2 regions of the Agromyces sp. NPDC029043 genome follow, and region 2 is predicted to be linked to the other one. Evidence: riboswitches for the same ligand, from Rfam matches in the RefSeq annotation. Region 2 holds a riboswitch; the other holds the start of a gene.
What was found. Region 2 has a riboswitch for glycine ahead of gcvT (glycine cleavage system aminomethyltransferase GcvT). Riboswitches for the same ligand answer to the same signal wherever they lie in the genome.
Positions count from the first base shown of each region.

Region 1: another riboswitch for glycine. It lies ahead of gcvP (aminomethyl-transferring glycine dehydrogenase); the one in region 2 lies ahead of gcvT (glycine cleavage system aminomethyltransferase GcvT).

Region 1 covers NZ_JBVHVX010000044.1:489-6,460, forward strand. Annotated here, with positions in the region: gene ACZ4TW_RS23670 (hypothetical protein) at 1-986, shown strand, start outside; gene ACZ4TW_RS23675 (LLM class F420-dependent oxidoreductase) at 1,006-1,953, shown strand; gene gcvP (aminomethyl-transferring glycine dehydrogenase) at 1,993-4,881, opposite strand; glycine riboswitch at 5,065-5,177, opposite strand; gene ACZ4TW_RS23685 (MerR family transcriptional regulator) at 5,192-5,833, opposite strand.
Region 2 covers NZ_JBVHVX010000021.1:55,602-64,230, forward strand. Annotated here, with positions in the region: gene ACZ4TW_RS20240 (MDR family MFS transporter) at 1-311, opposite strand, end outside; gene ACZ4TW_RS20245 (cysteine desulfurase family protein) at 522-1,664, opposite strand; gene nadC (carboxylating nicotinate-nucleotide diphosphorylase) at 1,661-2,542, opposite strand; gene nadB (L-aspartate oxidase) at 2,542-4,146, opposite strand; gene nadA (quinolinate synthase NadA) at 4,148-5,569, opposite strand; gene ACZ4TW_RS20265 (NUDIX hydrolase) at 5,566-6,333, opposite strand; glycine riboswitch at 6,475-6,563, shown strand; glycine riboswitch at 6,565-6,672, shown strand; gene gcvT (glycine cleavage system aminomethyltransferase GcvT) at 6,719-7,900, shown strand; gene gcvH (glycine cleavage system protein GcvH) at 7,956-8,327, shown strand; gene gcvP (aminomethyl-transferring glycine dehydrogenase) at 8,380-8,629, shown strand, end outside.

The DNA.
Region 1 (5,972 bases), on a different contig from region 2:
CACTGAAGACGATTGCCGAGAACTACAACAAGACGGCTCCGGTCGTGCGGGATCACTGCATCGACGTGGCTGTGCGTCCGGGCGATGCGAAGGTCACCCTCGACGGGCTGACGAGCACCTGGGATCCGGCGTCCATGGGCACATTCCCGGCCGCCTGGGTGCCGCAGTCGTCGATCTGGTCGGCGGAGCTCGCCACCGCCCGCCCCACCGCCCTCGAGGGCGAGCCGTCGTCGTTGGTGACCTCACCGGTCGTCCTGGCGATGTCGCCCGAACTGGCGACGGCGTTCGACGGGCAATTGCAGTGGACGCAGGTCCCCACGCTGCAGGCGCGTAACGACAGCCTCTCCTCCGTCGGCCTGAACGGCATCGGTTCGCTACGTATGGCGATGCCGCGCGGCAGCGGATCGGACGCCACCTCGCTCAGTGCGCAGGCCGTCGCATCCGCGATCACCCGGACCACCGGTCCCCTCTCCGCGGCCGACGCCGCCTCCGATCAGGTCACCACCACCGTGACCGAACTCATCGACGGGGCACCGCAGTCGCCGGACGGCACCCCGACGGGAGCGGCGACATCCATCGCCGACGCCCCGTCCCTGCAGGCAGCGAGCATCCGCGTCGTGCCCATCACCGAGCAGCGTCTTTATCAGCTCACCAAGGATGACGCCACGGCGACATTGGCCGAGGTGGTGCCGGGTGGTCCGACGCCGCTGGCGGATTATCCGGTCATCCGGCTGGCCGGTGATCAGGTGTCCGACGTCGCGAATGCGGCGGTCGCCGAGTTCTTCTCGTTCGCGATGAAGGCCGAGCAGTTGAAGGAGCTGACGCAACTCGGATTCCGTGGCGACGCACCGCTGCCGACAGCCACCGCGACGGTGACCTTCCCCAACACCCGTGACCCGATGCCGGTACCGGAGACCGCGGCGACGATCTCCATCAACCGGCTCGTCTTCGGCCCCGATTCCGCGCCGCGCCCCGCCGGGAGCTGAGGGGCGTAGCGTCGGGGTGGTGACTCTCCTCGGTTATCAGATCCCGAATTTCACCTACCCGGATGTCCGCCCGGATCAGTTGTTCCCGATCATCACGGCGCAGGCCGTCGAAGCGGAGAACTCCGGCTTCGACACCGTCCTGGTGATGGATCACTTCTACCAATTGCCCATTCTGGGCGAACCCGACGAACCGATGATCGAGTGCTACACGCTGCTCGCGGCGCTGGCCCAGCACACCTCGCGGGTGCGGCTGTCGGCGCTGGTCACCGGCAACACCTACCGCAACCCGACGCTGCTCGCGAAGTCGGTCACCGCCCTGGACCTGGTCTCGGCCGGACGCGGTCAACTCGGTATCGGCGCCGGCTGGTTCGAACTCGAACACGATTCTCTCGGTTACGAATTCGGCACCTTCACCGACCGATTCGAGAAACTCGAGGAGGCCCTGCAGATCATTCTGCCGATGCTGCGCGGCGAACGGCCCTCACTCGACGGCAAGCATTATCAGGTCGTGGAGGCGATCAACTCGCCTGCTCCGCTCGGTCGTATCCCGGTGATGATCGGTGGCGGCGGTGAGCGCAAGACGCTGCGGATGGTCGCACAGTACGCAGACGAGTCGAACATCATCTGTGCACCCGCCGAGATCGGCCGCAAACTCGACGCGCTCGCCGGTCACTGCGAGAAGCTCGGCCGCGACCGCGCGGAGATCACGGTCAGCCTGCAGACCTCGGCATGTGTCGCGCCCACCCACGAGCAGGCCGTCGCCGAGTTCGAGGCCTATCTCGCGAGGAATCCGCGTGCCGAGGTCCGACGGTCGTCGACGATTGTCGGCGATCCCGACGAGGTGGCGCAGCGGTTCGCCGACCTCAAGGCCGCCGGCGTGGACGGGTTCACGGTGAACGCTCCGGCGAACGGTCACATCAAGGGACGCGTAAGCCTCCTCGGGGAGACCCTCGCGCCCCTCATCTGACGCACTGCACCGGGCGGTCTACCGGGCCGTCTGCCGCCGCTACTCGCTGAACGCCTCGATCGGCGGGCAGTTGCACACCAGGTTGCGGTCGCCGAACGCACCGTCGATGCGTCGGACACCCGGCCACACCTTGGCGCGAGCGCCGGCCGAGGGCAGACCCGACGGGTAGACCGCGGTCTCGCGGGAGTACGGATGATCCCACTGCGCGACAAGACATTCGGCGGTATGCGGCGCACCACGCAGCGGATTGTCCTCCACCGGCCAGGTGCCCTTGGCGACGTCGTCGATCTCGGCGCGGATGGCGACCATGGCGTCGATGAACGCGTCGAGCTCGTCGAGGTTCTCACTCTCGGTGGGCTCGACCATGAGGGTGCCGGCGACCGGGAAGCTCATCGTCGGTGCGTGGAAACCGTAGTCGGCCAGGCGCTTTGCCACATCGTCGACGGTGACGCCGGTCGCCTTGGTCAGCGGCCGCAGGTCCAGGATGCACTCGTGGGCGACATAACCGACCTCGTCGTCGGCGGCGCCGGCGGCGTGATCGGTGTAGAGCACCGGGTAGTACTCGGCGAGGCGTCGGGCGACGTAGTTGGCCGACGCGATCGCGGTTAGCGTGGCCCGGCGCAAGCCGTCTGCACCCATCATGGCGATGTAGGCGTAGGTGATCGGCAGGATCGACGCCGATCCGTACGGCGCCGCCGCGATCGTCATGTCGCCGGGGAGTTCGTCGGCGAGCGGATGCCCGGGCAGGAACGGCGCGAGGTGATGCCGAACACCGATCGGTCCGACGCCGGGCCCGCCACCGCCGTGCGGGATGCAGAACGTCTTGTGCAGATTCAGGTGGCTGACGTCACCGCCGAATCGGCCCGGACGGGCCAGTCCGACAAGGGCATTGAGGTTCGCACCGTCGACGTACACCTGGCCACCGGCGTCGTGTACCGAGGCGCAGATGTCGGCGATGTCGTGCTCGAAGACACCGTGTGTCGAGGGGTAGGTGATCATCAACGCGGACAGGGTGTCGCGGTGGGCGTCGATCTTGGCGCGCAGGTCGTCGAGGTCGACGTCGCCGTTCTCGCGGCAGCCGACAACCACGACACGCATCCCGGCCATCACAGCCGACGCCGCGTTGGTGCCGTGAGCGCTCGACGGGATCAGACAGACGTCGCGATGATCATGCCCTCGGCTGAGGTGATAGCGGCGGATGGCCAGCAGCCCGGCGTACTCGCCCTGCGATCCGGCGTTGGGCTGCAAGCTGATCCGGTCATAGCCGGTGATGGCGACCAGCCAGCTCTCCAATTCGGTGATCAACTCGCGGATACCCGCGGTGTCTGCGGCGGGCGCGAACGGGTGGAGTTCGGCGAAGCCGGGCCAGGTGATGGGTTCCATCTCCGTAGTCGCGTTGAGCTTCATGGTGCAGGACCCGAGCGGGATCATGCTGCGGTCGAGGGCAATGTCCTTGTCGGACAGGCGGCGCAGATAGCGCAGCATCGCGGTCTCGGTGCGGTAGCGGGTGAACGCCGGATGGGTGAGGTACTCGCTCGTGCGCGTCTCGATGTCCTGGGCGAAGGAGCGCGGCGTGACGTTGCCGGCGCTGAATGCGCCCAGCACCGCGGTGATGTCGGCGTCGGTGGTGGTCTCGTCGCAGGCGATGCCGACGAGATCGTCGTCGACGTGTCGGAGGTTCACGTTGCCGTGCGCCTTGGCGTGATCCACGACGGCCCCGGCCTGTCCCGGAACACGTACGAGGACGGTGTCGAAGAAGGTGGAGTGCTCGATCCGGAATCCGGCGGCGGCCAGACTGTCGGCGACGAGCGCGGCCCGCGCATGGACACGGCGGGCGATGGCGGCCAGGCCGTCGGCACCGTGATACGAGGCGTACATCGCGGCGATCACGGCGAGCAGCACCTGCGCCGTGCAGATGTTACTGGTGGCCTTCTCCCGGCGGATGTGCTGTTCACGGGTCTGCAGCGCAAGGCGGTAGGCGAGGTTGCCGTCGGCGTCCTTCGACACGCCGACGAGGCGGCCGGGTAACTGCCGGGCGTGCCTGCTGTGCACGGAGAGATAGCCGGCGTGGGGTCCGCCGAAGCCCATCGGGACGCCGAAGCGCTGGGTGGTGCCGAAGCAGACATCGGCGCCCTGCTCACCCGGCGGGGTGATGAGCGTCAGGGCGAGCAGGTCGGCGCCGACCGCGACGAGTGCGCCACGCTCATGGGCGGCGTCGATGATCGGTGCGGCGTCGACAACACGGCCCGACGCCCCGGGCACCTGCAGGATCACGCCGAAGAAGTCGCCCTCGGGCAGACCGGCATCGGGCAGCTGCGGATGCAGCGAGGCCTCGACGATCTCGATGCCGAGAGGTTCGGCACGGGTCTCGATGACGGCCCGGGTCTGTGGGAACAGGTCGTCGTCGACGACGAGTCGCTTGGACGACGACTTCACCGCGCGACGCATCAGGGTCATCGCTTCGGCGGCGGCGGTCGCCTCGTCGAGCATCGACGCGTTGGCGACCTCCATGCCGGTCAGGTCGCCGACCATGGTCTGGAAGTTGAGCAGCGCCTCCAGGCGTCCCTGGCTGATCTCCGGCTGGTACGGCGTGTACGCGGTGTACCAGGCGGGATTCTCCAGCACATTGCGGGTGATGACACCGGGCGTGTGGGTCCCGTAGTACCCGAGTCCGATCATCGAGCGTGCGACGGTGTTGGCGTCGGCGAGTGCGGCGAGGCGGGCCAGCGCCTGCGGCTCGGACAGCGGTGCGGGCAGGGCATCGAGCCCGTTGTCGTCGGGATCGTCGGCGATGACTCCGGGAACGACGACGGAGGCGAGCTCATCGAGGGAGCCGACGCCGATCGCGGTGAGGATGCGTGCGGTGTCCTCGGCGTCGGGGCCGACGTGACGGTCGACGAACGTGCGGGACTGCGGAGCGGACGACATGACGGGCGGACCTCTCGCCAGCGATCGGCGGCAGCCGACCGTAGGGTCCTCCCCCTCTGTCATGTTCGGGAGTCGGGCGGTGCCGACCCGGAACGCCTGAGAGATTCAGCCGACCCGGCGTCGTCGTCGGGGCGGCCTTTCACCGTGGGCGGATGAGCGAACCCATCACTTTCCAGAGACGTCGTCTCCATCACGGTCCTGGGTGCCTGAGAGTTTGACGAGGAGGTGTTGCTCCTTCGGCGGCCGGACTCCCCCACCTGACGGTGCGCGGTACGACTCTCTCCCGTGACGGTGCGACGTACCAGCCAGTCTAGCCGGTGCGGCGAGTGCGGCTCTTGCGGCGTGCGGCGAGTTCGTCCTCGGGTGCGGTCTCGCTCACACCGCCGTCGGCGCGCTCGCCGGGGAAATCGGCGATGGTGCCGGTGAGCTCGCGCATCGCGCCGCTCACAGCGATGCCGAATACGCCCTGACCACCCTGCAGGAGATCGACGACCTCTTCGGCGGACGTGCACTCGTAGACCGTCGTGCCGTCGGAGAACAGGGTGATGCGGGCAAGATCTTCGACGCCACGCTTACGCAGGTGATCGACCGCGACACGGATGTTCTGCAGCGAGATGCCGGTATCGAGGAGCCGCTTGACGATCTTGAGGACGAGGATGTCCTTGAAGGAATACAGACGCTGGCTTCCGGAGCCCGCCGCGCCACGGATCGACGGCACGACCAGGCCGGTGCGTGCCCAGTAATCGAGCTGACGGTAGGTGATGCCGGCGATCTGGCAGGCGCTCGGTACGCGGTAGCCGACGAGTTCGTCGGGGACGGTGTCGTTCGGGAAGAGGCCGGGGACGACGTCGTCGAGGCTGCCCTGGGTGGGTGTCGACGGACCTGCGCCACCCGCCTGCTCTGGGGTCGATGCGTCACCGGTCGATGCCGTTTCGGCATCTCGGTCCGCCACCGCATCCCGGTCGAAAGGCTGATCGCCCACTGCAGACTCCTCGCAACGCTCGGATCGGCCTCATCTGTCGAGGTCCGCGTCTCAGAGTACGCCCCTCGGGACCGATCATCTCCCACATCACCACGTCGGCGTGGTGATG
Region 2 (8,629 bases):
CGCGTCGGGAAGCGCTGCAGGAGGAAGCCGGTGATCGGGATCACGACGGCCATGGTGAGCATGAAGGCCGTCGTGAGCCACTGCGCCGCCGAGAGCGTGATGTCGAGGTCGTCGACGAGGTGCGGGATCGCGACGCTCATGATCGTCTCGTTGAGGAACACCACGAACGTCGCGGCGAGCAGCAGCCAGATCACGCGGGTGTTGCGGGCGCCGTGCTCGGGCCGCGCGGCGAGTACCTGCTCGTCGAACGCGCGGTCGGCCTCGTCGGGGATTCGGATGGAGTCGGTGCCTGGTGCGGTGCGTTCGGTCACGTGCGCGTCCTTGCTCGTCGTTCGTCTCGTGTCTACGTCGTGTCGATGTCGTGGCGGAATCGCGTCGGTCTGCCGACGGATGAGCGGTCGTCACCGCGATGGCGCGATCGGCGACGAGTACGGGAACCGGCCCGCAGCGCGCGCTATTCCCGTTTCGGCCGACGCATGCTCATGCATCGACCCGGGCGGGCCGCGATGCTCGCGGCGCGCTCAGGCGACGATATCGCGGACCGCCGACACGGCCTGTGCGAGGGCGGCCGCAGCCGTCTCGACATCGGCCCGGTCGGTGCCCGCGCCGAACGAGAACCGCACGGCGGTCTGCGCCACCTCGGGCGGGACGCCCATCGCGGTGAGCACGTGCGACGGCTCGTCGCTGCCCGCGGCACAGGCCGACCCGCTCGACACCACCACGTCGCGTCGCTCGAGCTCGAGCAGTACGGCCTCGCCGCCGGTTCCGGGGAAGACGAACGAGACCGTGCCGGGCAGCCGCTCGACCAGATGACCGGTGGGAACGGCGTCGGGCACCGCGGCGGCGACGAGCTCGCGGAACCGGGTGGTCAGCTCGCCGACGCGCGCCGCGGCATCCGCCCGCTCGGACTCGGCGAGCCGCAGCGCCGTGGCGAACGCGACCGCACCGGCCACGTTCTCGGTGCCCGAGCGTCGACCACGCTCCTGACCGCCGCCGTGCAGCACGGGCTCGAGCGGCAGGCGCCCGCGGACGATCAACGCGCCCGTGCCCTTCGGTGCGCCCACCTTGTGGCCGGCGAGCGACAGCGCGTCGACGCCGAGCGCCGGCATCGACAGCGGCAGCCACCCGGCCGCCTGCACGGCGTCGGTGTGCAGGAGCGCGCCCGCCTCGTGCGCCACGCGAGCGAGCTCGCCGACCGGGTTGACCGTGCCCACCTCGTTGTTCGCGAGCTGCACCGACACGAGCGTCGTGTCGGGGCGGATGACGCGCTCGAGCGCCGCGGGCACGACCATGCCGGTCGCGTCGACGTCGACCTCGTCGACCTCGAACCCGTGCAGGCGGCGCAGCGCGTCGGCCGCCTCGATCACGGCCTCGTGCTCGACGGGCGAGATCACGACGTGCCGGCCGCGCGGGCCGGCCAGCGCGAGCCCCTTCACCGCGAGGTTGTCGGCCTCGGTGCCGCCCGACGTGAACACGACGTCGCCCGCGCGGGCGCCGACCACGGCCGCGACCTCATCCCGCGCCCACGCCAGGGCGCGAGCCGCCTCCTCGCCGATGCCGTGGCGGCTCGACGGGTTGCCGAAGGCACCCGTCAGGTACGGCCACATCGCCTCGAGCGCCTCCCGGCGGACGGGCGTGGTGGCGGCGTGATCGGCGAAGATCACGTCGACCTCCGCGCCGCGCCGTCCGGTGCCTCGATCACGACATCGAGCCCGAGGTCGAGCGCCCGGGCGGAGTGGGTCAGCGCGCCGACCGAGATGACGTCGACGCCGGTCGCCGCGATCGCGGCGACCGTGTCGAGGTTCACGCCGCCGGAGGCCTCGACGATCGCGCGGCCCGCGATGAGCTCGACGCCCGCGCGCAGGTCGTCGATCGTGAAGTTGTCGAGCATGATCGTGTCGGCGCCGCCCGCGAGCACCGGGGCGATCTGGTCGAGGCGGTCGACCTCGACCTCGAGGTGCGCGGTGTGCGGCATCCGCTCGCGCGCGTCGCGGAGCGCCGTGGCCAGGTCGGCGCCGCCCGCGGTGAGCACCGCGAGGTGGTTGTCCTTGGCCATGATCGCATCGGAGAGCGAGCGCCGGTGGTTGCGTCCGCCGCCGTCGCGGACGGCCTGCCGTTCGAGGCTGCGCAGGCCGGGGGTGGTCTTGCGGGTGTCGACGATGCGTGCGCGAGTGCCCGCGACGGCGTCGACGTAGCGTGCCGTGAGCGTCGCGACTCCCGACATCCGCTGCACCAGGTTGAGCGCGACACGCTCGGCGCGCAGGATGCCGCGCGCCGGGCCGTGCACGCGCGCGAGCACGTCGCCCGCCGCGAACCGCTCGCCGTCGTCGGCGACCACGTCGACCTCGATCGCCGCGTCGACCAGCCGGAACGCCGCCTCGACGACGCGCGCGCCGCTGAACACGCCGGGCTCGCGCGCCACCAGCTCGGCCGTGGCCGCCGCCGACTCGGGGATGAGCGTCTCGCCCGTGAGGTCGCCCCACGGCGCGTCCTCGTCGAGCGCCATGAGCGCGACGCGCTCGATCTCGCGGGGTTCGGTCATCAGGCGGCCTCTCGTTCGGGCTCGGCGACGGATGCCGCGTCGGTGCGCGTGTGCGCGCCGACGCTGCAGGTGCGGGCGAGCGCGGCGGCCACGGTGAGGCGCGCGAGCTCGAGCAGGTTGCGGTCTTCCGCGGAGCGGCGGTCGACGGGCTCGGGTGCGTGCCATCCGTCGAGCCGAGCGGATGCCGCGGCGAGCCCCTTCGCGTCGCGCTCGAGTCCGACCTGGTCCCACATGAGCTGCTGCAGCTCGCCCCGGTCCACCGCCGCGCTCGCGCCCGACGCGGTCGTGCCGTCCATCCCGGCGGATATACGATCCACCACCCCGTCGATCCCGGCCTCGTCACCGGCGCGTCGGATCGTATATCCGCCGATCTGGACGGGGGCGGTACCGGCCGGGGCGGCGGGGGCCGTGGCGCGGGTGGGAAGGGACGGCGCGGCCGCCAGGTCACGGGCGGCGCGCTCGGCGAACACGGCACCCTCGAGCAGCGAGTTCGAGGCGAGCCGGTTCGCCCCGTGCACGCCCGTGCGGGCGACCTCGCCCACGGCCCAGAGGCCGGGCAGGCTCGTGCGGCCGTCGAGGTCGGTGACGACGCCGCCCATGGCGTAGTGCGCGGCGGGCACCACGGGGACGGGCTCGCGCGACCAGTCGAAGCCCGCCGCTCGGCACGCGGCATCGATGCCCGGGAACCGGGCGGCGAGCCGCTCGGCGCCGAGGTGCGTCGCGTCGAGCCCGACCGGGACGCCGCCCTGTTCGGCCATGCGTCGCCACACGGCGCGCGCGACGACGTCGCGCGGCGCGAGCTCGGCCCGCGGATCGACGTCGAGCAGGAATCGGCGGCCCGCGGCATCGCGCAGCACCGCGCCCTCGCCGCGGACGGCCTCGGAGATGAGCGGCGTGCCGGGGACCGCGAGCGCGGTCGGGTGGAACTGCACGAACTCGAGGTCGGCGACCTCGGCGCCCGCGCGCGCGGCCGCGGCGACTCCGTCGCCGGTCGCGACATCGGGGTTCGTCGTATGCCGGTACAGGCATCCGGCGCCGCCGGTCGCGAGCACGACCGCGTCGGCGCGCAGCTCGCGGGGCGCGCCATCCGCCCGGTCGCCGGGCACGACCCGGATGCCGACGACACGGCCGTGCTCGACCACGAGATCGGCGAGCGTCGTGTGCTCGAGCACGCGAACGGCACGACGTCGGACGGTGGCGACGAGTGCGGCCTGGATGGCCGCCCCCGTGCGATCGCCACCGGCGTGGAGGATGCGCGCACGGGAATGCGCCGCCTCGAGGCCCCGAGCCAGCCCGGACTCGTCGCGGTCGAACGCGACGCCGAAGCGGATGAGGTCGCGGATGCGCGCCGGACCGTCGTCGGTGAGCACGCGCACCGCGGCCGCCTCGCTGAGGCCCGCGCCGGCGGCGATCGTGTCGGCCGCGTGGCGCGACGCCGCGTCGCCCGCGAAGATCGCCGCGGCGATGCCGCCCTGCGCCCACGGCGTCGCGCCGTCGCCGATCGCCGCCTTCGTCACCACGGAGACGTCGCAGCCCGCCTCGGCGGCCCGGATCGCCGTCCACAGCCCCGCGATGCCGGAGCCGACGACGAGCACGCGGGTCATGTCAGGCCCCGACCGGCGCGCCCGCGGCATCGGCCGCCCGCGCACGGCTCGCCGCCGCGATCGTCGAGCCCGCGGGAACCGGCACCGAGGCCGGCGGCTTGGCCGCGAGCATGCGCTCGAGCGCCACGCGCGCGGGCTCGGCGACGTCGTCATCCACCTCGATGCGGTTCACGACCCGGCCCGCGACGAGCTCCTCGAGCACCCACGCGAGGTAGCCCGGGTGGATCCGGTACATCGTCGAGCACGGGCACACCACCGGGTCGAGGCAGAAGATGGTGTGCTCGGGGTGCTCGGCGGCGAGGCGCTGCACGAGGTTGATCTCGGTGCCGATGGCGAAGGTCGAGCCGGCCGGCGCCGCCTGGATGGCCTTGACGATGAAGTCGGTCGACCCCGCGGCATCGGCCGCGTCGACGACCGGCATCGGGCACTCGGGATGCACGATGACCTGCACGCCAGGGTGCTCGGCGCGGGCCTGCGCGATCTGCTCGACCGTGAAGCGCTTGTGCACCGAGCAGAACCCGTGCCACAGGATGACGCGGGCGTCCTGCAGCTCCTCGGCCGTGCTGCCGCCGAGCGGCTTACGCGGGTTCCACATGGGCATGGCCTCGAGCGGCACGCCCATGGCCTTCGCGGTGTTGCGGCCGAGGTGCTGGTCGGGGAAGAACAGCACGCGCCGCCCGCGCTCGAACGCCCACTCCAGCACGGTCGTCGCGTTCGACGAGGTGCAGACGATGCCGCCGTTGCGGCCGACGAAGCCCTTGAGCGCCGCCGACGAGTTCATGTAGGTGACGGGGATGACGGGCACCCGGCCCGACGCGTCGGTCGCCGTCAGGTCGCCGTAGACCTCCTCGAGCTGCTCCCAGCACTCCTCGACGCTCGACGTGTCGGCCATGTCGGCCATCGAACAGCCGGCGGCGAGGTTCGGCAAGATCACGGCCTGGTCGGGGCGCGAGAGCATGTCGGCGGTCTCAGCCATGAAGTGCACGCCGCAGAACACGATGGCCTCGGCGGCGGGCCGGGTCATCGCCGCGTTCGCGAGCTGGAACGAGTCGCCCGTGAAGTCGGCGTGCTGCACGACCTCGTCGCGCTGGTAGAAGTGGCCGAGCACGACCACGCGGTCGCCGAGCGTGGCCTTCGCGGCGCGGATGCGCTCGTCGAGCTCGGTGCCGGACGCCTCCCGGTACTCGGACGGCAGGGCGCCCTGGCGGGGCGAGCCGGTGGGGATCACGTCGCCCATCGACGAGCCCGGTCCGTAGCCGACCGGCCCGCGGTCGAACTCCCAGGGGCCCTTCGCGAGGTCGGGCGTGCAGGTCGAGCCCGCCGTGGACCCGGTCGTGATGAGCCGGATGGCGCGGTCGACGGATGCCGCCGCGCGCGTGGCGTCGCCGGTGGCGGGTGCGGTGACGGGCAGGGTGGTGCTCATTCCGGGGTGTCCTTGCTGTCGGTGCCGGGTCGAGGATCGGTGGTGGCGGATGCCGCGTCGCGCGGCGCCGCAGGCGCCGGTGAGGGCGGCGCCGCGGGGGAGTGGGCGGGATCGAAGCGGTAGAGCGCCGGCGGGCGATGCCGCGTGCCGGACAGTCGCTCGCCGGTGTCGACGAGCGTGCCGGAGGCCTCGACCGTGCGGCGGAAGTTGGCCGGGTCGAGGCGGCGACGCAGCACGGCCTCGTGCACGCCCCGGAGCTCGGCCATCGTGAACCGCTCGGGCAGCAGCGCGTGCGCGATGCGCGAGTACTCGAGCTTGGTGCGCAGCCTCGTGAGCGCGTAGTCGATGATCGCGGCGTGGTCGAAGGCCAGGTCGGGCAGGTCGTCCTCGTCGAACCATCGGACGTTCTCGTCGGAGACGGCCCGCTCGACCTCGTCGGAGTGCACGAGCGCCCAGTACACGACCGACACGACGCGCTCGCCGGGCGAGCGGTCGGGCTCGCCGAAGGTGTAGAGCTGCTCGAGGTAGCGGGGAGCGAGGCCCGTCGTCTCGGCGAGCGTGCGTGCGGCGGCGGCGGCGAGCGACTCGTCGACGGGGAGCCACCCGCCGGGGAGCGCCCAGCGGCCGAGTCCGGGCTCGCGCAGCCGCCGGACGAGCGGGATCCTCAGGCTGGGGCGAACGGCGCCGTCGCCGTCGGCCTCGGGCGAGATGGCGAAGATGACGGTGGAGACGGCCAGGCGCGCCTGCGCGTCGTGCTGCGACATCCGCTCGCCTCTCGCTCGAACGACCACTCAGAGTCACGCCGACTCTAAGTCACGATGCCGACAGCTTACAGTCACGGTGACCCGAACGCGAATCGTGTGACGCACCCTGTAGACTGCGAGCACAATCGCATACCGGGCCATCGACGCATCGCGGGAGAGCCGGCACCATCCGGCACCGAAGGAGCAAGCCTCCCCGCCAATCTCTCAGGTCGCATCACCGCGATGACGAGGCCGACTCTGGAAAGCGGATGACGCGCAGGCGCCATCCCGCCGAAGGTGAAAGCACAGCTCCCCACGGGCGCGATGCGAAGCTCTCAGGCCCATGACAGAGGGGGAGTTCTCGAGCGGCGCACCGCCGCGCCATCCGCGCGATCCTGGAGAACTCGTGACCGACGCAACCGGCACCACCACCGACCCCGGCACCACCGAGCGACGCAGTCCCCTCGACGAGGTGCACCGTTCCGAGGGCGCCTCGTTCACCGACTTCGCCGGCTGGCAGATGCCGGTGCGCTATTCGAGCGACCTCGCCGAGCACCACGCCGTGCGACAGCACGCGGGCCTCTTCGACCTGTCGCACATGGGCGAGATCGTGGTCGTCGGGCCCGAGGCCGCCGCGTCGCTCGACTACGCGCTCGCCGGCAAGCTGTCGGCCATCGCCGAGGGCCAGGCGAAGTACTCGCTCCTGCTCGGCCGCGACGGCGGCGTCATCGACGATCTCGTCGTCTACCGCACCGGCGCCGACCGCTACATGGTCGTGGCGAACGCGTCGAACCGCGAGGTCGTCGCCGAGGAGCTCCGCAGCCGCACCGCGCCGTTCGAGACCGAGGTGTTCGACGAGTCCGACGACATCGCGCTCATCGCGCTGCAGGGTCCCGACGCGCTCGAGGTGCTGCAGCAGACCGAGGGGTTCGGCATCGACGGCCCCGGCAACGACGGCGAGGACTTCGTCGACGCGGTCGCCGCGCTCAAGTACTACCGGGCCATCCCGGCCACGTGGGAGGGCGAGCCCGTGCTCGTCGCGCGCACCGGGTACACCGGCGAGGACGGCTTCGAGCTCTACGTCGCGCCCGACCGCGCGAAGCGACTCTGGGAGGCGCTGCGCGAGACCGGCGGGCCCCGCGTCGTGCCGTGCGGGCTCGCGAGCCGCGACACGCTGCGCCTCGAGGCGGGCATGCCGCTCTACGGGCACGAGCTGAGCCGCGACATCCTGCCGGTGCAGGCCGGCCTGGGCCGCGTCGTCGCCCTCGCCAAGGAGGGCGACTTCGTCGGGCGGTCCGCGATCGAGCAGGGGCCGGCCGAGGGCGCGCCCGTGCTCGTCGGGTTGGCCGCCGAGGGGCGCCGCGCGCCGCGCGCCGGCTACGCCGTGTTCGACGGCGACGGCGACGACGCCCGCGAGGTCGGCGAGGTCACCTCCGGCGCGCTCTCGCCCACGCTCGGGCACCCCGTGGCGATGGCGTTCGTGTCGCCCGAGCTGTCGGAGCCGGGCACCCGCCTGTTCGTCGACGTCCGCGGCACGCGCGTCGCGGCATCCGTCAGGGCCCTGCCGTTCTACAAGCGCGGCGCCTGAGCGCCCCGACCACGACCGCACCGCACCGCACCGCACGACACCAGAGGAGCATCCGATGACCGACCAGGCCGAGCTGCAGTACACCGCCGAGCACGAATGGGTGAAGGTCGATGGCGAGACCGTCACCATCGGCATCACCGACTACGCCGCCGAGAAGCTCGGCGACGTCGTCTACGTCGACCTGCCGTCCGCGGGCACCGCCATCACCGCCGGCACCGTCGTCGGTGAGATCGAGTCGACCAAGTCGGTCGGCGAGCTGTTCGCGCCGGTCGACGGCGAGGTCGTCGAGTCGAACCAGGCCGTCGTCGACTCGCCCGAGCTCGTCAACAGCGACCCGTTCGGCGAGGGATGGCTCATCAAGGTGACCGCCGCGTCGCTGCCGACGCTCCTCAGCCACGACGAGTACCGCGCCCTCACGGGCGAGTAGGTCTCGTACGCGGGCCGCGCCCGCTCCTCGACCGACGAACACAAGGAAGACGATGACCGCCAGCACCTCCCCGGCCTTCGACGTCGACGCCTTCGGGCGCCGGCACATCGGCACCACCCCGCGCGACCACGAGTGGATGCTCGCCGCGCTCGGCTACGACTCGCTCGACGCGCTCATGGATGCCGCGGTGCCGACCGCCATCCGCATGCACGAGGTGCTCGACTCGGTGATCCCGCCCGCCGCGACCGAACGCGACGCGCTCGCCGAGCTGCGGGAGCTCGCCGACGCGAACACCGTGCGGA